DNA from 3 places in the Methylobacterium sp. D54C genome. Region 2 is predicted to be linked to each of the others. Evidence: predicted binding sites of a transcription regulator. Region 2 holds the regulator's gene; each other region holds the start of a gene.
What was found. The regulator PhoB, encoded in region 2, activates phosphate uptake and scavenging genes when phosphate is short. The targets are predictions, from matches to a motif close to TGTCATNNANCTGTCAT.
Positions count from the first base shown of each region.

Region 1: the regulator PhoB is predicted to act here: its motif matches at 3,245-3,261, upstream of ACLBYB_RS21525 (inorganic phosphate transporter).
Region 3: the regulator PhoB is predicted to act here: its motif matches at 3,575-3,591, upstream of ACLBYB_RS02050 (CorA family divalent cation transporter).

Region 1 covers NZ_JBKFAK010000013.1:12,754-18,743, forward strand. The annotation lists gene phnC (phosphonate ABC transporter ATP-binding protein) at 1-513, opposite strand, end outside; gene ACLBYB_RS21510 (chloramphenicol acetyltransferase) at 628-1,248, opposite strand; gene ACLBYB_RS21515 (DUF1045 domain-containing protein) at 1,241-1,927, opposite strand; gene ACLBYB_RS21520 (ceramide glucosyltransferase) at 1,953-3,101, opposite strand; gene ACLBYB_RS21525 (inorganic phosphate transporter) at 3,311-4,939, shown strand; gene ACLBYB_RS21530 (hypothetical protein) at 5,029-5,280, opposite strand; gene ACLBYB_RS21535 (MucR family transcriptional regulator) at 5,284-5,691, opposite strand.
Region 2 covers NZ_JBKFAK010000009.1:60,338-66,327, reverse strand. The annotation lists gene ACLBYB_RS18665 (aminopeptidase P family protein) at 1-190, shown strand, start outside; gene ACLBYB_RS18660 (protein-disulfide reductase DsbD family protein) at 328-2,496, shown strand; gene phoB (phosphate regulon transcriptional regulator PhoB) at 2,676-3,371, opposite strand; gene phoU (phosphate signaling complex protein PhoU) at 3,494-4,213, opposite strand; gene pstB (phosphate ABC transporter ATP-binding protein PstB) at 4,323-5,138, opposite strand; gene pstA (phosphate ABC transporter permease PstA) at 5,161-5,990, opposite strand, start outside.
Region 3 covers NZ_JBKFAK010000001.1:389,414-395,403, reverse strand. The annotation lists gene fae (5,6,7,8-tetrahydromethanopterin hydro-lyase) at 219-731, shown strand; gene ACLBYB_RS02065 (hypothetical protein) at 1,027-1,317, shown strand; gene groL (chaperonin GroEL) at 1,418-3,058, opposite strand; gene groES (co-chaperone GroES) at 3,130-3,420, opposite strand; gene ACLBYB_RS02050 (CorA family divalent cation transporter) at 3,632-4,618, shown strand; gene ACLBYB_RS02045 (methyl-accepting chemotaxis protein) at 4,827-5,990, shown strand, end outside.

The DNA.
Region 1 (5,990 bases), on a different contig from region 2:
CGGCTCGTCGGCGAGCAGGATCTCGGGTTCCTGCACGAGGGCGCGGGCGATGGCGACGCGCTGCTGCTGGCCGCCCGACAGGCCGTCGGCCCGCTGGCCGGCGAACTCGCCCATGTCGAAGCTCTCCAGGGCGGCGAGGGCCATGGCGCGGTCCTCGGCGGACCATTGCCGGAGCAGGGCGCGGTGGGTCGGCACGTGGCTGAGGCGTCCCATCAGCACGTTGGTCATGACGTCGAGCCGGCCGACGAGGTTGAATTGCTGGAAGATCATGGCGCAGCGGGTGCGCCACTCGCGCAGCGGGCGGCCGCGCAGGGTGGTGACCTCGCGGCCGTCGTGGAGGATGCGTCCCGAGCTCGGATCCGCCAGCCGGTTGATGAGGCGCAGCAGCGTCGACTTGCCGGCACCGGACCGGCCGATCACCCCGACGAAGCTGCCGGGCTCGATCCGGAGCGACACGCCGTCGACGGCGCGTCGGTCGCCGTACTGGCGCGTGAGATCCTCGATAACCAGCATGCCACCATCCGCCGGGGAACGGCCGCACGTAGACGCCGGTTTGACGACGATTGGATGACGTATTCGGGACGATTATATTTGCCGGCGCAGCATCTCGGCTTTTCGATAGCCGACTTAATCTTCGTGGCGCTCCAGGAATGCTTCGATGGGCAGCCCGCGGAAATCCGGCAGCGCCCGGCGCAGGCGCTCATGGTCCCAGTCCCACCACGCCAGGCGGGTCAGACGGTCCGCGACCACCTCGGGGAAGCGGCGCCGGACCGGCCGGGCGGGATTGCCGACGACGATCGTGTAGGGCTCGACGTCGCGGGTGACGATGGCGCCCGCCCCCACCACCGCGCCGGTGCCGATCGTGCGCCCGGGCAGGACGACCGCGCCGTGGCCGATCCAGACATCGTGGCCGATCGCCACCGGGCTCGCCCGGCGCCGGTCGAAGAAGGCGGGCTCGTCCGATTCCTCCGGCCAGTAGGCGCGCGCCCGGTAGGTGAAGTGCGCCTGCGACGCCCGCTCCATCGGGTGGTTGCCGGGATTGATCCGCACGCTGGCGGCGATCGAGCAGAACTTGCCGATCGCGGTGTAGATCACCTCGCCGTCCTCACCGATGTAGGAATAGTCGTCGAGGGTCGTCTCGGTGAGGCGGGTGCGGGCGCCGACCTCGGTGTAGCGGCCGAGGCGGCTGTCGACGACCCGGGCGCTCGGATCGAGGGCGGGTTCGAGGCCGAGGGGGCGGTCAACCACGGGTCTCTCCGAAGGGCAGGCGCGCCAGGAGCCGGAACGGCCCCGACCCGTCCTGGGTCAGGAGGCTGACGGCGTCGATCCGCAGGGGCTCCGGTCCCGCGGCGGCGTAGGCCTCGGACAGGCGCCGGTGCCAGAGGTCGCGCTCCGCCTCCGGCAGGGCGTCGGTCAGGGTCATGTGGAAGCGGAAGGCCTCGAACACGTAGGGGTAGCCCCAGCGGTCGAGGAGCGCGCGGCCGCGCGGGTCGAGGCGCTCCGGCCGGCGCTTGGCGCGCTCGGCCTCCGTGAGCGGCGCCCGGAACGGGTCGAGGGCGGCGACGCACTCGGCGGCGAGGAGCCCGAGTTCCGGCGGCGGGCCCTCCGGTACCAGGGCGAGGAACGGCCCGAGGGCGGCGACCCGGAGCGGCCCCACCGCCACCGGCGGGTGCGCGGCCGCGAGGGCGCGGGCGGCGGCCACGAGGTCGGCCTCCCCGGTGCCCGGGGCGAGGCGCAGCGGCGCCTTGAGGGTGGCGTGGAACCCGTAGACCCGCGCGCCCGCCGTGACCGCAGCGAGATCACCGAGCCTCTCCGGGTGCGGCACCGGCAGCCCGGTGACGTTGTCGGTGCCGAGGATCGCGCGGCCGAAGGCTTCGAGGCGCGAATCCGGGGCGGGCAGCCAGTAGAGGGCGTAGCGGCGCGACACGTCAGGGCCTCCGATCGCCGGGCGGTCAGGCCGTCGGCGCGTAGGTGCGCGCGTCGGCGGCCCGCCGGGGGCGCACCTCCATGGCATTGCCCCGCCACACGATGGCGCTCCGCATCCAGGCGCCGACCCAGATCGCCGGGATCAGGGCGTCGCGCGCCAGGAAGGCCGCCAGCGTGCGGGGCGAGCGGTGCCAGCCCGCGCGGGCCGCGAGCCGGTGCTCGGCGGCATAGCACAGGGCGGCGAGGCCGGCAGCGCCCGCGAGGCCCGCGAGGCTTCCGGCCCAGAGGGCGACGAGGAGCGCCGGCAGCAGGACGCCGCTGCCGATCTCGGGGGCGAAGAACAGCGGGAAGGTCACGCGGCGCAGGCGCGCCCAGCGCAGCTGCCGCGACCAGACCTCCCGGAAGCCGCGCGGGCCGAGCGGCTGCTCGAACGGGCTCGCCACGAGGTGGACCCGCTTGCCCGCGGCGCGCACGAGCTTGGTGGCGGCCGCGTCCTCGGCGATCTCGGCCGCCAGTGCCTGGAGGCCGCCCTGCGCCTCCAGGAAGGGCTTGTGCCAGAGCATGCTCTTGCCCTGCGCGAAGCCCAGCCCGAACGCCTCGGCGGCGTATTGCCAGCGCGCCTGCAGGGTGTTCAGGAAGGCGCACTCCACCTCCGCCATGAAGCTGCCCGGGCGGGCGCCGGCCGGGGTGGAGCAGACGAGGCCGGTATCGGCGCGCCACGCCGCCTGGAGCCGCTGGAGGTAGTCCGGCGGCATGGCGACGTTGGAATCGGCGAGCACCACCCAGTCGTGAGCGGCGGCGCGCCAGCCGCGCAGGCAGTTGTTGAGCTTCGGGTTCGCGCTGACGCGCTCGTCGCCGAGGATCAGGCGGGCCGGCACGTGCGGGTGGGCCTCGATCAGGCGCTCCACCATCGGGACGATCGGGTCGGCCGGGTCGGCCACGCAGAAGATCAGCTCGTAGGACGGGTAGTCGAGGCAGAAGCTGCGGAGGAGCATCTCCTCGCTGTAGGCCTCGACCCCGCGCAGGGGGCGGACCAGGGAGACGGGCGCGCCGTCCGGGAACCGCGACGGGCCGTGGTCCCGGCCGAGGCGCCGGGCCGCGACGGCGATGCTGCCGATCTGGACGACGGCCAGGAGCGCGCCGAGGGACAGGGCCGGCACCGTGGCGTCAATCATGCGGATCCCTCGTGCGATCGGGCGAGCGGTCCGGTCCGCTAGCGGCCGGACCGCGTCAGGCGTGTGACAGCGCCGCCCGACGCTCTCGGACACGATCTCGGACACGCTCTCGGACACGCTCGCCGACGCGCGGCGTCGCGGGCCGTCACCCAACCGTCACCGCGCGGTTTTAATCCCCGCTCACCACGAAAGATTCCGCGCGAGGGTTCATGTCCGATACCGCCGTGATGCCGTCGGGGGCGGTGGGAGACCGGAAGGCGGGCGGCCCGCGCCTCGACCACGGGATGCATCTCGGCGGGGTGGTCGCGTTCCTGCTCGTCCTCGTGGCGGGCCTGGGCTACGCGGTGGTGAGCCTCGTCGCGGACATGAACGCGGTCGGGGAGGCGCCCCTGGCCTACGGCGCCTTCGCGCTGCTCGGCCTCGCCCTGCTGATCGCCCTCGCCTTCGAGTTCGTGAACGGCTTCCACGACACGGCCAACGCGGTCGCCACGGTGATCTACACCCACTCGATGCCGCCGCTCGTCGCGGTGATCTGGTCGGGCGTGTTCAACTTCCTCGGCGTGATGCTGTCCTCGGGCGCGGTGGCCTACGCGATCGTCACGCTGCTGCCGGTCGAGCTGATCCTCAACGTCGGCTCGCACGCGGGCTACGCGATGATCTTCGCGCTGCTGCTGGCGGCCATCATCTGGAACCTCGGGACCTGGGCGTTCGGGCTGCCGAACTCGTCGTCCCACGCGCTGATCGGCTCGGTGCTCGGCGTCGGCCTCGCCAACCAGCTGATGAACGGCGGCGACGGCACCGCGGGCGTCGACTGGACCCAGGCGCTCAACGTCTTCAAGGCGCTGCTGTTCTCCCCGGTCTGCGGCTTCGTGCTCGCGGCGCTGCTGCTGCTCGCCCTGAAGGTCACGGTCCGCCGCAGGGACCTCTACGAGGCGCCCGCGGGCGAGGCGCCCCCGCCCCTCTGGATCCGCGGCCTGCTGATCCTCACCTGCACGCTGGTCTCGTTCTTCCACGGCGGCAATGACGGGCAGAAGGGCATGGGCCTGATCATGCTGATCCTGATCGGCGCCGCCCCCACCGCCTACGCGCTCAACCGCACCATGGCGGACGACACGACGCCCGCCTTCGTGCAGGCCTCGACGGCGGCGAGCGCGGTGTTCGCCGCCCGCGCCCCCGGCGCGTCGGTGCCGGACGCCGCGGCCGCGCGCCGGACCGTGACGGAGGCGCTCAAGACCAAGGCGCTGAACACGCCGCCTGTCTACGCGGCGCTGGCGGCGCTCTCCGACGACATCGCCGCCAGCGTGAAGAATTACGGCGCGATCCGCACGGTGCCGGCCGCCCAGACCCAGAACCTGCGCAGCGACATGTACCTCGCCGCCGACGCGGTGCGCGTGCTGCCAGGCGCCGGGGCCGATTTCTCGGAGGCCGACAGGGCGGACCTGAAGCGCTACGCGGGCCTGCTCAACGACGGCACGCGCTACATCCCGGGCTGGGTGAAGGTCTGCGTCGCCCTGGCGCTGGGTCTCGGCACCATGGTCGGATGGAAGCGCATCGTCGTCACGGTGGGCGAGAAGATCGGCAAGACCCACCTGACCTACGCGCAGGGCGCCTCGGCCGAGATCGTCGCCGCCGGCACGATCGGGCTGGCCGAGCTCTACGGCCTGCCGGTCTCGACCACCCACATCCTGTCGTCGGGCGTCGCCGGCACGATGGCGGCCAATGGCTCGGGCCTCCAGATGTCCACGGTGCGCAACATGGCGCTCGCCTGGATCCTGACCCTGCCGGCGGCGATCACCCTCGCGGCCGCTCTGTTCTACCTCCTGCGCCACCTGTTCTGACGCGGGTCCGGCCGGACGGGCCGGAGACCGTGCTCCGCCCGCCGACGAAGCGACCCGGTCTCCGGCCTCCCGCAGCGCGCCCCGGCGCTTCAGGAACTCGCCATCGCCCGCACGAAGGCCAGGCAGGTCCGGCGCGCCGCCGGACTGTCGATCGCCACGAAGGCCGAGACGAGGTCGGCCGCCTGGGTCATGGCCGCGTCGGGCCGGTCGGCATCCGGGTAGAAGCTCGCCACCGGCACGTCGAGGATGCCGGCGATGCGGCTCAGGGCGTCGCTCGTGCGCGCCGCCCCCGGGGACGGCGCGCGGTCCCGGGCCGGATCCGCGGAAGCGTCGGGCGCCATCGCTCAGGCCGCCTTGTGGCCGAGCTGGATCGCCCGGGCGATCTCCGAGCGCCGCGCGGCGTAGCCCGGGGCCACCATCGGGTAGTCGGCCGGCAGGCCGTACTTCGCCCGGTACCGCTCGGGGGTGAGGCCGTGCGCGGTGAGGTGGCGCTTCAGGGTCTGGTACGACCGGCCGTCGATGAAGCTGATCAGGCCGTCCTGCTGGATCGAGGCATCGACCTGCGACTGGCTCAGCCCGACCCCGCCGAACTCCGACGGCGCGCAGCGGAGCACCGCGATCGCCGTGTGCACTTGGTCGATCAGCGCCGGCAGTGCCGTGACCTCGATCGCGTTGCGCGAGACGTAGGCCGCGACGATCGCGCCGACCTTCTCCAGCATGAAGGTTGAACGGTGGTCGGTGAGGTGGTCCATCTGAGACATCGCTGTTCGAGGGCGTCCCGATCCGCGCGCTCCGTCTCCGGTGGGCCCGCTCGCGCGGGCTTTGCGGGACGAAACCGAGGCGACGGGCCAGCCGAGGGATTTCTACCTCAAGTTGATTTCACTCCGTTTCTTGAGGTTGCAGATAATATACAATATGAGCGGCCGGCGGTTTGTCCGGCAGCGCGAGGTTTTTTGCTCCACCGCGCAACCGGCGGCATTCCCGCCATGGTTACTGATACGTTCACTGATTTCGGTCGCTGAGATCGGCGTCTGAACCGGATATCGGCATC
Region 2 (5,990 bases):
GATGCTCGGCTTCGAGACGCTGACGCTCGCTCCCTACGACCGCCGGCTGATCCGGCCGGACCTGCTCGAGCCCGGGGAGCGGGCCTGGATCGACGCCTATCATGCGAGGGTCCGCGAGACCCTGGCGCCCTGGCTCGACACCGCGACGCGCGACTGGCTCGAGCGGGCGACGGCGCCGCTCGAGGGGTGAGCCGGCCGCAGGGGATCCCGGACGCGGTCCATGGTAAGACCCGACGCCATGGTAAGACCGGACGCCATGGAAACGCCCGCGCCGAGCCCGACACGCCGCGCGTGAAACCGCGACCGCCCCGCGCGCGAAGGGACAGCATGATCCGCCGCCTCGCCCTCCTGATCCTGGCCCTCGCCGCGGGCCTCTCGGCCGCCGCGGCACAGGGGGTCCCGCAGGGCTTCCGCACGCCCGCGGACCTCGTGCGCGCGAGCCTCGTGGCCGAGCCCGCCGCCGTCGCCGGCGCGCAGCCCTTCACGCTGGCGGTGCGGATGCAGGTCAAGCCCGGCTGGCACGTCTACTGGCGCAACCCGGGCGATTCCGGCCTGCCCCCGGAGGTGACCTGGACCCTGCCGGCCGGCTTCAGCGCCGGCGCGATCCGGTGGCCGGCGCCGGAGCGCATCCCGATCGCGACCCTCATGAACTACGGCTACGAGGGCGAGGTCACGCTCCTCGTCCCGGTGACGCCGCCGCCGAGCCTCGACCCGGCCGACCCGGTGCGGATCCAGGCCAAGCTGACTTACCTCGTCTGCGAGACCGAGTGCGTGCCCGGCTCGGCCGATCTCGCCCTGACCCTGCCGGTCGGCAAGGCCGAGCCGGACCCGGCCAACGCCGCGCTGTTCGCGCGCGCCCGCGCCGCGCTCCCCGTGCCGGCGCTCTGGCCCCTGAGCCTGTCGAGCCAGGGCGACACCCTGCGCCTCGATTTCGCCGCGGCCGGCCTCAAGCCCGAGGCGGTCCGGAACGCCGCGTACTTCCCCTACGCCGAGACGGCGATCGACAACGCCGCCGCGCAGGTGATGAGCGTCGACGGGACCGGCCTGCACCTGACCCTCGCCCGGAGCAGCCCGACCGACCCAGTGCCCGCCGCGCTGCCCGGCGTCCTGACGGTCGAGGAGGTCGACGCCGCCGGGACCCGCCGGCTCGCCTTCGCGTACGGCGACGAGCCGGTGCTCCCGGCCGCCGCGGCGGCGGCCGCGACCGCGCCGCCCGCGACCGCGCCGGCCACCGCCGACTTCGACGCGCTGACGCTGGCGACCGCCGCGGCCTTCGCCTTCCTCGGCGGCCTGATCCTCAACCTGATGCCCTGCGTCTTCCCGGTCCTGTCGATCAAGGTGCTCGGCCTCGTGCGGCACGCGGGCGAGGGGCCGGCCCGGCTGCGGCTCCACGGCCTCGCCTACACGGCCGGCGTCCTGGCGAGCTTCCTGGCGCTCGCCGCCGCGCTGATCGGCCTGAAGAGCGGCGGGGCCGCGATCGGCTGGGGGTTCCAGCTCCAGTCGCCCGCCATCGTGGCGGGGCTCGCCTACCTGCTGTTCGCGATGGGCCTGAGCCTCTCGGGCGCGGTCCATGTCGGCGGCCGGCTCGCCGGCCTCGGCGACGGCCTCACCCGGCGCGGCGGCCTGAGCGGCTCGTTCTTCACCGGCGTGCTCGCGACCCTGGTGGCGACGCCCTGCACGGCGCCGTTCATGGGCTCGGCGGTGGGCTTCGCGCTGACCCAGAGCGCCGGCGTGGCGCTCGCCGTCTTCGCGAGCCTCGGCCTCGGCCTCGCCCTGCCCTTCCTGCTCCTGACCCTCTGGCCGCCGGCCCTGCGGGCGCTGCCGCGGCCGGGCGCCTGGATGGAGACCCTCAAGCAGGTGCTGGCCTTCCCGGTCTACGCCACCGTGGCGTGGCTGATCTGGGTGCTGGCGCAGCAGGTCGACCCGCGCGGGCTGCTGGCGGCGCTGATCGGCCTCGTCCTCGTGGGCTTCGCCGCCTGGGCCTGGGAGCACGGCCGCGCCGCCCCGCCGCGGGCCGGCCGGGTCGCGCAGGCCGCCGCCGCGCTGGCGCTGATCGCCGTTGGGGCCCTCGCCGTCACCCTGCCCCGGGATCGCGCCGCGCCGGCCGCGCAGGCCGCCGCCGACGGGATCGAGCCGTTCACGCAGGCGCGCCTCGACGCCCTGCTCGACGCGCACCGCCCCGTCTTCGTGGACATGACCGCCGCGTGGTGCATCACCTGCGCGGTCAACGAGGCGACCTCGCTCAACACGAAGGCCGTGCGGGCCGCGATGGCCGAGCGCGGCGTGACCTACATGAAGGGCGACTGGACCAACCAGAACCCCGAGATCACCCGCCTCCTGGAGAAGCACGGGCGCAGCGGCGTCCCGCTCTACCTGCTCTATACCGGGACGGGAGAGCCCCAGGTGCTGCCGCAGATCCTCACCGAGGGGACGGTCCTGGCGGCGCTGGAGGCGGTGCCGGCCGCCTCGGGCCGGAGCGCGGCGCTGGCGCGCTGAGTCCCTGGAGGCCGGGACGCGCGAATCTTCGCGGGCCCGTCCCACCGTCTTTGCGAGCGGAGCGAAGCAACCCAGCAGCGCCGCGCGCGCCGGCGTCCCGCCGCTCTGGGTCGCTTCGCTCCGCTCGCGATGACGGCGCGCCGGAGCGGTGAGGCGCTCCGACAGCCCTTCGGGCCGCCTCAAGCCTCCAGCGAGAAGGTCTCGTCGAAGGCGTAGCCCGAGCCCCGGACCGTGCGGATCGGGTCGGTCTGGCGCGGGCCGTTCAGCGCCTTGCGCAACCGCCCGACATGGACGTCGACGGTGCGCTCGTCGATGTAGACGTCGTGGCCCCACACCCCGTCGAGGAGCTGCTCGCGGGAGAAGACCCGGCCCGGCGCCAGCATCAGGAATTCCAGGAGCCGGAACTCCGTGGGGCCCAGATGCAGCTCCTCGCCGCCGCGGCGGACGCGGTGGCCGGTGCGGTCGAGTTCCAGGTCGCCGGCCGCCAGCCGGTCCGAGACGTGGGCGGGCTTGGCCCGGCGCAGGAGCGCGCGGATCCGGGCGAGCAGCTCCGGGACCGAGAACGGCTTGACGATGTAGTCGTCGGCGCCCGTGCCGAGCCCGCGGACACGGTCGCCCTCTTCGCCCCGGGCGGTGAGCATGATCACCGGCAGGCGCTCGGTCTCCCGGCGCGCCCGGATCCGGCGGCACAGCTCGATCCCCGAGAGGCCGGGCAGCATCCAGTCGAGCAGGACGAGGTCCGGGATCCGCTCCGCGAGGAGCAGTTCGGCGTCGTCGCCGCGCGCCGCCGAATCCACCAGGAAGCCCTCGGCCTCCAGGTTGTAGCGCAGCAGCGTGCTCAGGGCCTCCTCGTCCTCGACGATCAGGACTTGCATGCTCACGTTCGAAGACTCGTTCTGCGGGCGGTCCCCGGATGGTGCAGGAGGCGCCGCCCCGCCTCAACCCGCACGGAGAGTGACCCCGGCCGCGCCCACAGGAAGGCGCCGGGGTCGGCGCCTCACGGCGCCTGCACGCCGTCCACGGTCGCGTAGTTCGACGCGTCGTTCTTCGGCCGGTCACCCGCCAGCGTCTCGCCCGTGGCGAGGTAGTGGATCGTCTCGGCGATGTTGGTGGTGTGGTCGCCGATGCGCTCGACGTTCTTCGCGCAGAACAGGAGGTGCGTGCAGAACGAGATGTTGCGCGGATCCTCCATCATGTAGGTCAGGAGCTCGCGGAACAGGGAATTGTACAGGGCGTCGATCTCGCCGTCGCGCTCCCAGACGTCGTGGGCCGCCTGGACGTCGCGGCTCCCGTAGGCGTCGAGCACGTCCTTCAGCTGACCCTCGGCGAGGTCGCTCATGTGGCGCACGCCGAGCACGATCTTCTGGGCCGGCGCCTGATCGGAGATCGCCACCACGCGCTTGGCGACGTTCTTGGCGAGGTCGCCGATCCGCTCCAGATCGCCGGAGACGCGGATCGCCGAGATGGTCTCGCGCAGGTCGATGGCCAGGGGCTGGCGCCGGGCGATCAGCAGCACGGCGCGCTCCTCGATGTCCCGCTGCAGCGCGTCGAGGCGCTTGTCGGCGAGGATCACAGCCTGGGCGAGCGTGTCGTCCCGGCGCACGAGGGCGTCGGTCGCCTCCGCGGTCATCTTCTCGGCGACGCCGCCCATCTCCGAGATCGAGCGACGCAGGTTCTCCAGGTCGGTGTCGTAGGAGGTGACGATATGGCCGGGCATGGCGGATCCTTCGATGGGGTCCCGGGGACGGCCCTCCGGGAGGCTTGCGGGACCCGCCGGCGCGCCGGAGACGCGAGCGGCGGTCCCGGGACCGGAGCGGCCCGGCAGACTAGCCGAAGCGGCCGGTGATGTAGTCCTGCGTGCGGCGTTCCGTCGGGTTCATGAACATCCGGTTGGTCGGACCGAACTCGACGAGCTGCCCCAGATACATGAAGGCGGTGAACTGCGAGATGCGCGCCGCCTGCTGCATGTTGTGGGTGACGATCACGATGGTGAACTCGTCGCGCAGCTGCTCGATCAGCTCCTCGATGCGGCCGGTCGAGATCGGGTCGAGGGCCGAGGTCGGCTCGTCGAACAGGATCACCTCCGGCTTCTGCGCCACCGTCCGGGCGATGCACAGGCGCTGCTGCTGGCCGCCCGACAGGCCGGTCCCCGGCTGCCGGAGCTTGTCCTTCACCTCGTCCCAGAGGGCGGCCTTGCGCAGGGATTCCTCGATCCGGCCGTCGAGCTCGGATTTCGGCAGCTTCTCGTAGAGGCGCAGGCCGAAGGCCACGTTGTCGTAGATCGACATCGGGAACGGCGTCGGCTTCTGGAACACCATGCCGATGCGCGAGCGCAGCTCGTTCAGGTCGACGGAGGGGCTGAGGATGTTCTCGCCGTCGAGCAGGATCTCGCCCTCCGCGCGCTGCTCCGGGTAGAGGCTGTAGATCCGGTTGAAGCAGCGCAGCAGGGTGGACTTGCCGCAGCCGGAAGGGCCGATCAGCGCCGTCACCTGCCGGTCGTGGAAGTTGAGGTTGACGTCCTTAAGCCCGTGGAAGCTGCCGTAATAGAAGTTCAGGTCCTTGACGGCGATCCGCACGGGGCCGCCCTCTTCGGCGCGGTTGCGGTTCAGCTCGACCGTGGGGATCGCGGAGGCGGCGTTCATCGTCGTGTCCTCGAAAGGGGGCTCAGCGCGAGGCCTGCGGCTTGATCACGAGGCGCGCGATGATCGACAGCGCCAGGATGGTGGTGGTGATCAGAAGCGCGCCCGCCCAGGCCAGGCCCTGCCAGTTCGGGTAGGGCGAGAGGGCGAACTGGTAGATCATCACCGGCAGGTTCGCGACGCCGCCCATCAGGTTGGCCGAGAACCAGGAATTGTTGTTGAGCGCGGTGAACAGCAGCGGCGCGGTCTCGCCGGCGATGCGGGCGAGGGCCAGGATGATGCCGGTGACGATGCCGGCCGAGGCCGCCCGCCAGGTCACGCTCATGATCACCGTCGAGGGCGGCGCGCCGAGCGCCGCGCCGGCCTCCCGCAGGGTGCCGGGCACGAGGCGCAGCATGTCCTCGGTGGTGCGCACGATCACCGGCACGGCGATGATCGCCAGCGCCACGCCGCCGGCCCAGCCCGAGTAGGTGCCCATCGGCCGCACCATCAGCGTGTAGACGAACAGGCCGATCAGGATCGACGGCGCCGAGAGCAGGACGTCGTTGAGGAAGCGGATCAGGGCGGCCAGCTTCGAGCCGCGCCCGTACTCGGCCAGGAAGGTCCCGGCCATGACGCCGACCGGCGTGGCGATCAGGATGCCGATCCCGGTCAGAACGAGGCTGCCCAGGATAGCGTTGGCGATGCCGCCGCCCTCGGAGCCCGGGCCCGGGGTCGGGTTGGTGAACAGGGTCGGCGTGAAGCCGCGCACGCCCTGGACGATCAGCATCACCAGGATCGAGCCGAGAACCAGGGCGCCGACCACCGTCGCGGCGGTGCAGGCGACGCGCAGGGTCCGGTCAGCGACGCGGCGTC
Region 3 (5,990 bases), on a different contig from region 2:
TCCATAGCGCCGGGCGGATGGAAATTCCTTCGTGTCAGGGCCTTGCGCGGGTTGTGAGCCGCAGGGGCCCGCTGTAGGGTCCGCCGCGCTGTCCGGCCCAACCGGCTCGGCCCAACCGGCTCGGCCGGCATGGTCGGGCGCCGATAACAAGGATGGCTTCCCGGCCGCGGCACCGCCCGGCGCGCGGCTCTATTTCGGAATCCAGGGAGAGACACCGAATGGCGAAGATCACCAAGGTTCAGGTCGGCGAAGCGCTCGTCGGCGACGGCAACGAGGTCGCCCACATCGACCTCATCATCGGACCGCGCGGTTCGCCGGCCGAGACGGCTTTCTGCAACGGCCTCGTGAACAACAAGCACGGCTTCACCAGCCTGCTCGCGGTCATCGCGCCGAACCTGCCGTGCAAGCCGAACACCCTGATGTTCAACAAGGTCACCATCAACGACGCCCGTCAGGCCGTCCAGATGTTCGGCCCGGCCCAGCACGGCGTTGCCAAGGCCGTGCAGGACGCGGTGGCCGAGGGCATCATCCCGGCGGACGAGGCCGACGACCTGTACATCCTGGTCGGCGTGTTCATCCACTGGGAGGCGGCCGACGACGCCAAGATCCAGAAGTACAACTACGAGGCCACCAAGCTGTCGATCCAGCGCGCCGTGAACGGCGAGCCGAAGGCCTCGACGGTCACCGAGCAGCGCAACTCGGCGCAGCACCCCTTCGCCGCCAACGCTTAGATCGGGGACGGTCCTGGGCAGAGCGAGCCTCCGCCCGCACCGCGGGGCCTGCTCCAGCGACTGGCTTCGATCTTCCTTGGCCGATAATTAGGCCCCTGAACGGGACGGCGCGAGCCGTCCCGTTTTTTGTTGATCGCCCACCGCCTGGACCGCCGCGCCACATCGCGGCCGGGCGAGGCGCCGACGTACAGGTGACGCGGCGTCGAAGCTCCGCGGTCGCCGGTGGAGAACGGGATCGGCGCGCGCGGATACTCTATCGTCCCGGCCGCACCGGGCAGAGCCGCGAGGTGAGGTGATGCCTGCATCGGACGAAGTGTCCGCAACCCTGCGCGATGACTGGATTCACGGCGGCCACTTGGTCCTCGCCGCGGATCCCGACACGTCCGACCACGCGGCGATCCATGCCTGGATCCTCGACATCATGCAGACAGGCGCGGACGATCCCGATCAGGACAGCATCCGGTCCCTGATCTACCACAGCCTGAACTTCGATATCCCGTTCCAGGCGACGGAGCGCGTCCGGCAATCCTTGATCGCCACCGTGCGGGCGCGTCTCGCGGCCGAAGCGTCGCGTCGCGGCCTCTGACCGGCCAGCGCCCCGCGGGCCACCGCGGCAGGCCGGCGCCAAGAGAAAAGGGGCCGCCTCGCGGCGACCCCCTTCCTTCGTCTCAGCGGATGGCTCGGACTTAGAAGTCCATGCCGCCCATGCCGCCGCCCGGCATGGCCGGAGCGGGGCTGTCCTTCTTCGGCGCGTCGGCGACCATCGCCTCGGTGGTCACCAGCAGGCCGGCGACCGAGGCCGCGTCCTGCAGGGCGGTGCGCACCACCTTGGCCGGGTCGACGATGCCGGCCTGGATCATGTCGACGTACTCTTCGGTCTGGGCGTTGAAGCCGAAGGTCTCCGACGAGGTGTTGTCGGTGATCTTGCCGACTACGATCGAGCCTTCCACGCCCGCGTTCTGGGCGATCTGGCGGAGCGGGGCCTCGAGCGCCTTCAGGACGATCTTGATGCCGGCCTGCACGTCCGGGATCTCGGACTTCAGCTCGGAGACCGCCTTCTTGGCGCGCAGCAGCGCGGTGCCGCCGCCCGGGACGATGCCTTCCTCGACCGCCGCGCGGGTGGCGTTGAGGGCGTCGTCGACGCGGTCCTTCTTCTCCTTCACCTCGACCTCGGTCGCGCCGCCGACGCGGATCACCGCGACGCCGCCCGCGAGCTTGGCCAGGCGCTCCTGCAGCTTCTCACGGTCGTAGTCCGAGGTGGTCTCCTCGATCTGCGCCTTGATCTGCGAGATGCGGCCCTCGATGTCGGACTTCTCGCCGACGCCGTCGATGATCGTGGTGTTCTCCTTCTCGATGCGCACGCGCTTGGCGCGACCGAGCATGGGGAGCGTCACGTTCTCGAGCTTGATGCCGAGGTCCTCGGCGATCATCTGGCCCTTGGTCAGGATCGCGATGTCCTCGAGCATCGCCTTCCGGCGGTCACCGAAGCCCGGCGCCTTGACGGCCGCGACCTTGAGGCCGCCGCGGAGCTTGTTGACGACGAGGGTGGCGAGAGCCTCGCCCTCGATGTCCTCGGCGATGATCAGGAGCGGCTTGCCGGTCTGAACGACGGCCTCGAGCACCGGCAGCATGGCCTGGAGCGACGAGAGCTTCTTCTCGTGGATGAGGATGTAGGGGTCCTCGAGCTCGGCGACCATCTTCTCCGCGTTCGTGATGAAGTACGGGGAGAGGTAGCCGCGGTCGAACTGCATGCCCTCGACGACGTCGAGCTCGGTCTCGGCCGTCTTGGCCTCCTCGACCGTGATCACGCCCTCGTTGCCCACCTTCTGCATGGCGTGGGCGATCATCTCGCCGATCTCCTTGTCGCCGTTGGCGGAGATCGTGCCGACCTGGGCGACCTCGTCGGAGGTCGAGACCTTCTTGGCGCGCGAGGTGATGTCCTTGACGGCCGCCTGGGTGGCGAGGTCGATGCCGCGCTTCAGGTCCATCGGGTTGATGCCGGCGGCGACGTACTTGGCGCCCTCGCGGACGATGGCCTGGGCCAGCACGGTCGCGGTGGTCGTGCCGTCACCCGCGATGTCGTTGGTCTTCGAGGCCACTTCGCGCACCATCTGGGCGCCCATGTTCTCGAACTTGTCGGCGAGCTCGATCTCCTTGGCGACCGTCACACCGTCCTTGGTGATGCGCGGGGCGCCGAAGCTCTTCTCGATCACGACGTTGCGGCCCTTCGGGCCGAGCGTCACCTTCACCGCGTCGGCGAGGATGTCGACGCCGCGCAGCATCTTATCGCGGGCGTCGGCGGAGAAACGAACGTCTTTCGCTGCCATTGTGTGCCTCTTAGCTAGTGGTTGAACCCCGAGTCCGGGACGGCCTCAAAGGGCGGTGACGGGTGATCCGATCAGAGGGCGACGACGCCCATGATGTCGGATTCCTTCATGATCAGGAGGTCCTGACCGTCGATCTTGACCTCGGTGCCGGACCACTTGCCGAACAGGACGCGGTCGCCGGCCTTGACGTCGAGCGCGTTGACGCGGCCCTGCTCGTCGCGGGCGCCGGGCCCGACGGCGACGACCTCGCCCTCCTGCGGCTTCTCCTTGGCGGTGTCCGGGATGATGATGCCGCCCTTGGTCTTCTCTTCGCTCTCGATGCGACGGACGACCACGCGGTCGTGCAGCGGACGGAACTTCATGAGCTGCCCTCTTGCTTCAGGTCTTGAGTTGGCGTTGATGCGGCCGGCGGGACCGCTCGCGAACTCGACTGTTAGCACTCTGTCTCGGCGAGTGCCAAAGACGGCCGCGAGATAGGCGCGGGCGGGTTCCGAGTCAAGGCTGTCGCACCCCCGCGCGACGGTGCGATGACGCGCCGGCGGCCCCGTTCTCCCTCATGGATAACGCGCTCTCATGCTGAGCCTGCACGGACCCGAAGGCCCGGTGGCGCTGCGACCCGGCAGCCCGATCGCGCGCGACACCGTGTGGCTCGACCTGAACGACCCCACGCCGGAAGAGGCTGCGGCGGTCGAGGCCGCGACCGGACTGCGGGTGCCGTCGCGGGCGGCGCTCTCGGAGGTCGAAACGTCGAGCCGCCTGCGCCGGGTGAAGGGCGGCCTCTCGCTCTCGACCCCGATGATCACGTTCGAGCAGAGCGCGTCGCAGCTGAAGCCGCTGGGCTTCCTGCTGACCAAGGATCACCTCGTCACGATCCGCTTCCACGACCTGCGCGCCTTCGAGGCGTCCGCGAAGCGTATCGCCGACGGCGACGGCAGCACGACGCCGAGCGAGATCTTCCTCGTCGTACTGGAGGAACTGGTCGACAGCCTCGCCGACGCCCTCGAGGATATGGGCTCCGAGCTCGACACGCTCTCGACCCGCATCTTCGACTTCGACGTCCGCGGTGCCGAGCGGCGGCGCCTGGAGAGCCCGCCGCCCCGGCGCCGCGACCTCGCCCTGCGCCGGATCCTGCGCGGCATCAGCAACCGCGGGAAGGTTCTGGGCAAGATCCGGTCGAGTCTGCTCGGGCTCGAACGGATCATCCCCTTCGTCGCCGCGGCCTGCGACAGCCTCGGCCTGCCGGAGGATGCGCGCTTCGAGACGATCAAGCGGGACATCGAATCCCTCGACGAGTTCGAGACGCGGCTCGCCGAGAACGTGCAGTTCCTGCTCGACGCGGCCCTCGGCCTGATCACCATCGAGCAGAACAACGTCTTCCGCGTCCTCACCGTCGTCTCGGTGGTCGGCGTCCCGCCGACGCTGATCGCGTCGATCTACGGCATGAATTTCAAGCACATGCCCGAGCTGGATTGGGCGCTCGGATATCCCTACGCGCTCGGCCTGATCCTCATCAGCGCGGTCGCGCCGATCGTATACTTTCGCATGCGCGGCTGGTTCTGATATTCGCAAGCATGTTTCTGCTCTGATTGGGTTTACATTTGAATCTAATTTCGACGATGGCGTCGATCCGGCTACGGACGCACAGAGGGCGCGGCGCTCAAAGCATTCGATTTCCGTCAGGCAACTCTTAAACTGGACGAATGCCAGAATAAGGGATTCATTAACGCTGTGAGGCTACACCCCACGCCGGGGGAACGCGAGCCGTACCATGTTCAATCGCACTGTTTTCAATGAAGCCCAGGCCAAGATCGACGCGCTCGACCGCTCGCTGGCGATCATCGAGTTCTCGATGGACGGAACGGTCCTTCACGCGAACGAGAACTTCCTGCGATTGATGAAATACGGCCTCAGCGACGTCCAGAACCGCCATCACCGCATCTTCGTCGACAAGAGCTACGCCGAGTCCGCCGATTACGCGGCGTTCTGGAGCAAGCTGAAGGACGGCCAGTACGTCACGGGCGAGTTCCTGCGCCTCGACAAGGAGGGCGACTCGGTCTGGCTCGAGGCGACGTACAATCCTGTCCTCGACGCGCGCGGCAAGCCGATCAAGGTCGTCAAGTTCGCCGCGGACATCTCGGCGAAGAAGAAGGAGATCAACCGGCTCCTGACGATGATCGACAACGTTCCGGTGGCGGTCATGACGGCCGATCTGAAGGACAATTTCAAGATCGACTACATGAACGCTACGTCGCGCAAGACCCTCGGCACGATCGACCAGCACCTGCCGGTGAAGGTCGACGACATGCTCGGCCGCTCGTTCGACATCTTCCACAAGAACCCCAGCCACCAGCGCACGATGCTGGCCGACGCGAGCCGGCTGCCGCACAGCACCAAGATCAAGGTCGGGCCCGAGACCCTCAACCTGCGGGTCACGGCCGTGAACGACGAGAAGGGGCAGTACCTCGGCCCGATGCTGACCTGGGCGGTCGTCACCGCGCAGGTGAACATGGAGACCGACGTCAAGCGGGTCGTCGAGGCCGTCGGCTCCGCCATCCAGGAGATGCAGAGCTCGGCCGTGGGCCTGATGCAGTCGGCCGAGTCCGCGCGCCACAAGGCGTCGTCGGTCGCGTCGAACTCCGAGCAGATGAACGGCGCGATCCAGGAGATCTCCGGCCAGGTCGGGCGGGTCTCGGAGCGCGCGCAGCAGATCGCCGCCCAGGCGGGGACCACCGACGCGACCATGCGCCAGCTCGCCGAGAACGCCCGCAAGGTCGATGCGGTGGTGGGCATGATCAAGTCGATCGCCGACCAGACCAACCTGCTCGCCCTGAACGCCACGATCGAGGCGGCCCGCGCGGGCGCCGCCGGGCGCGGCTTCGCCGTGGTGGCCTCCGAGGTGAAGGCGCTCGCCGAGCAGACCGCCAAGGCGACC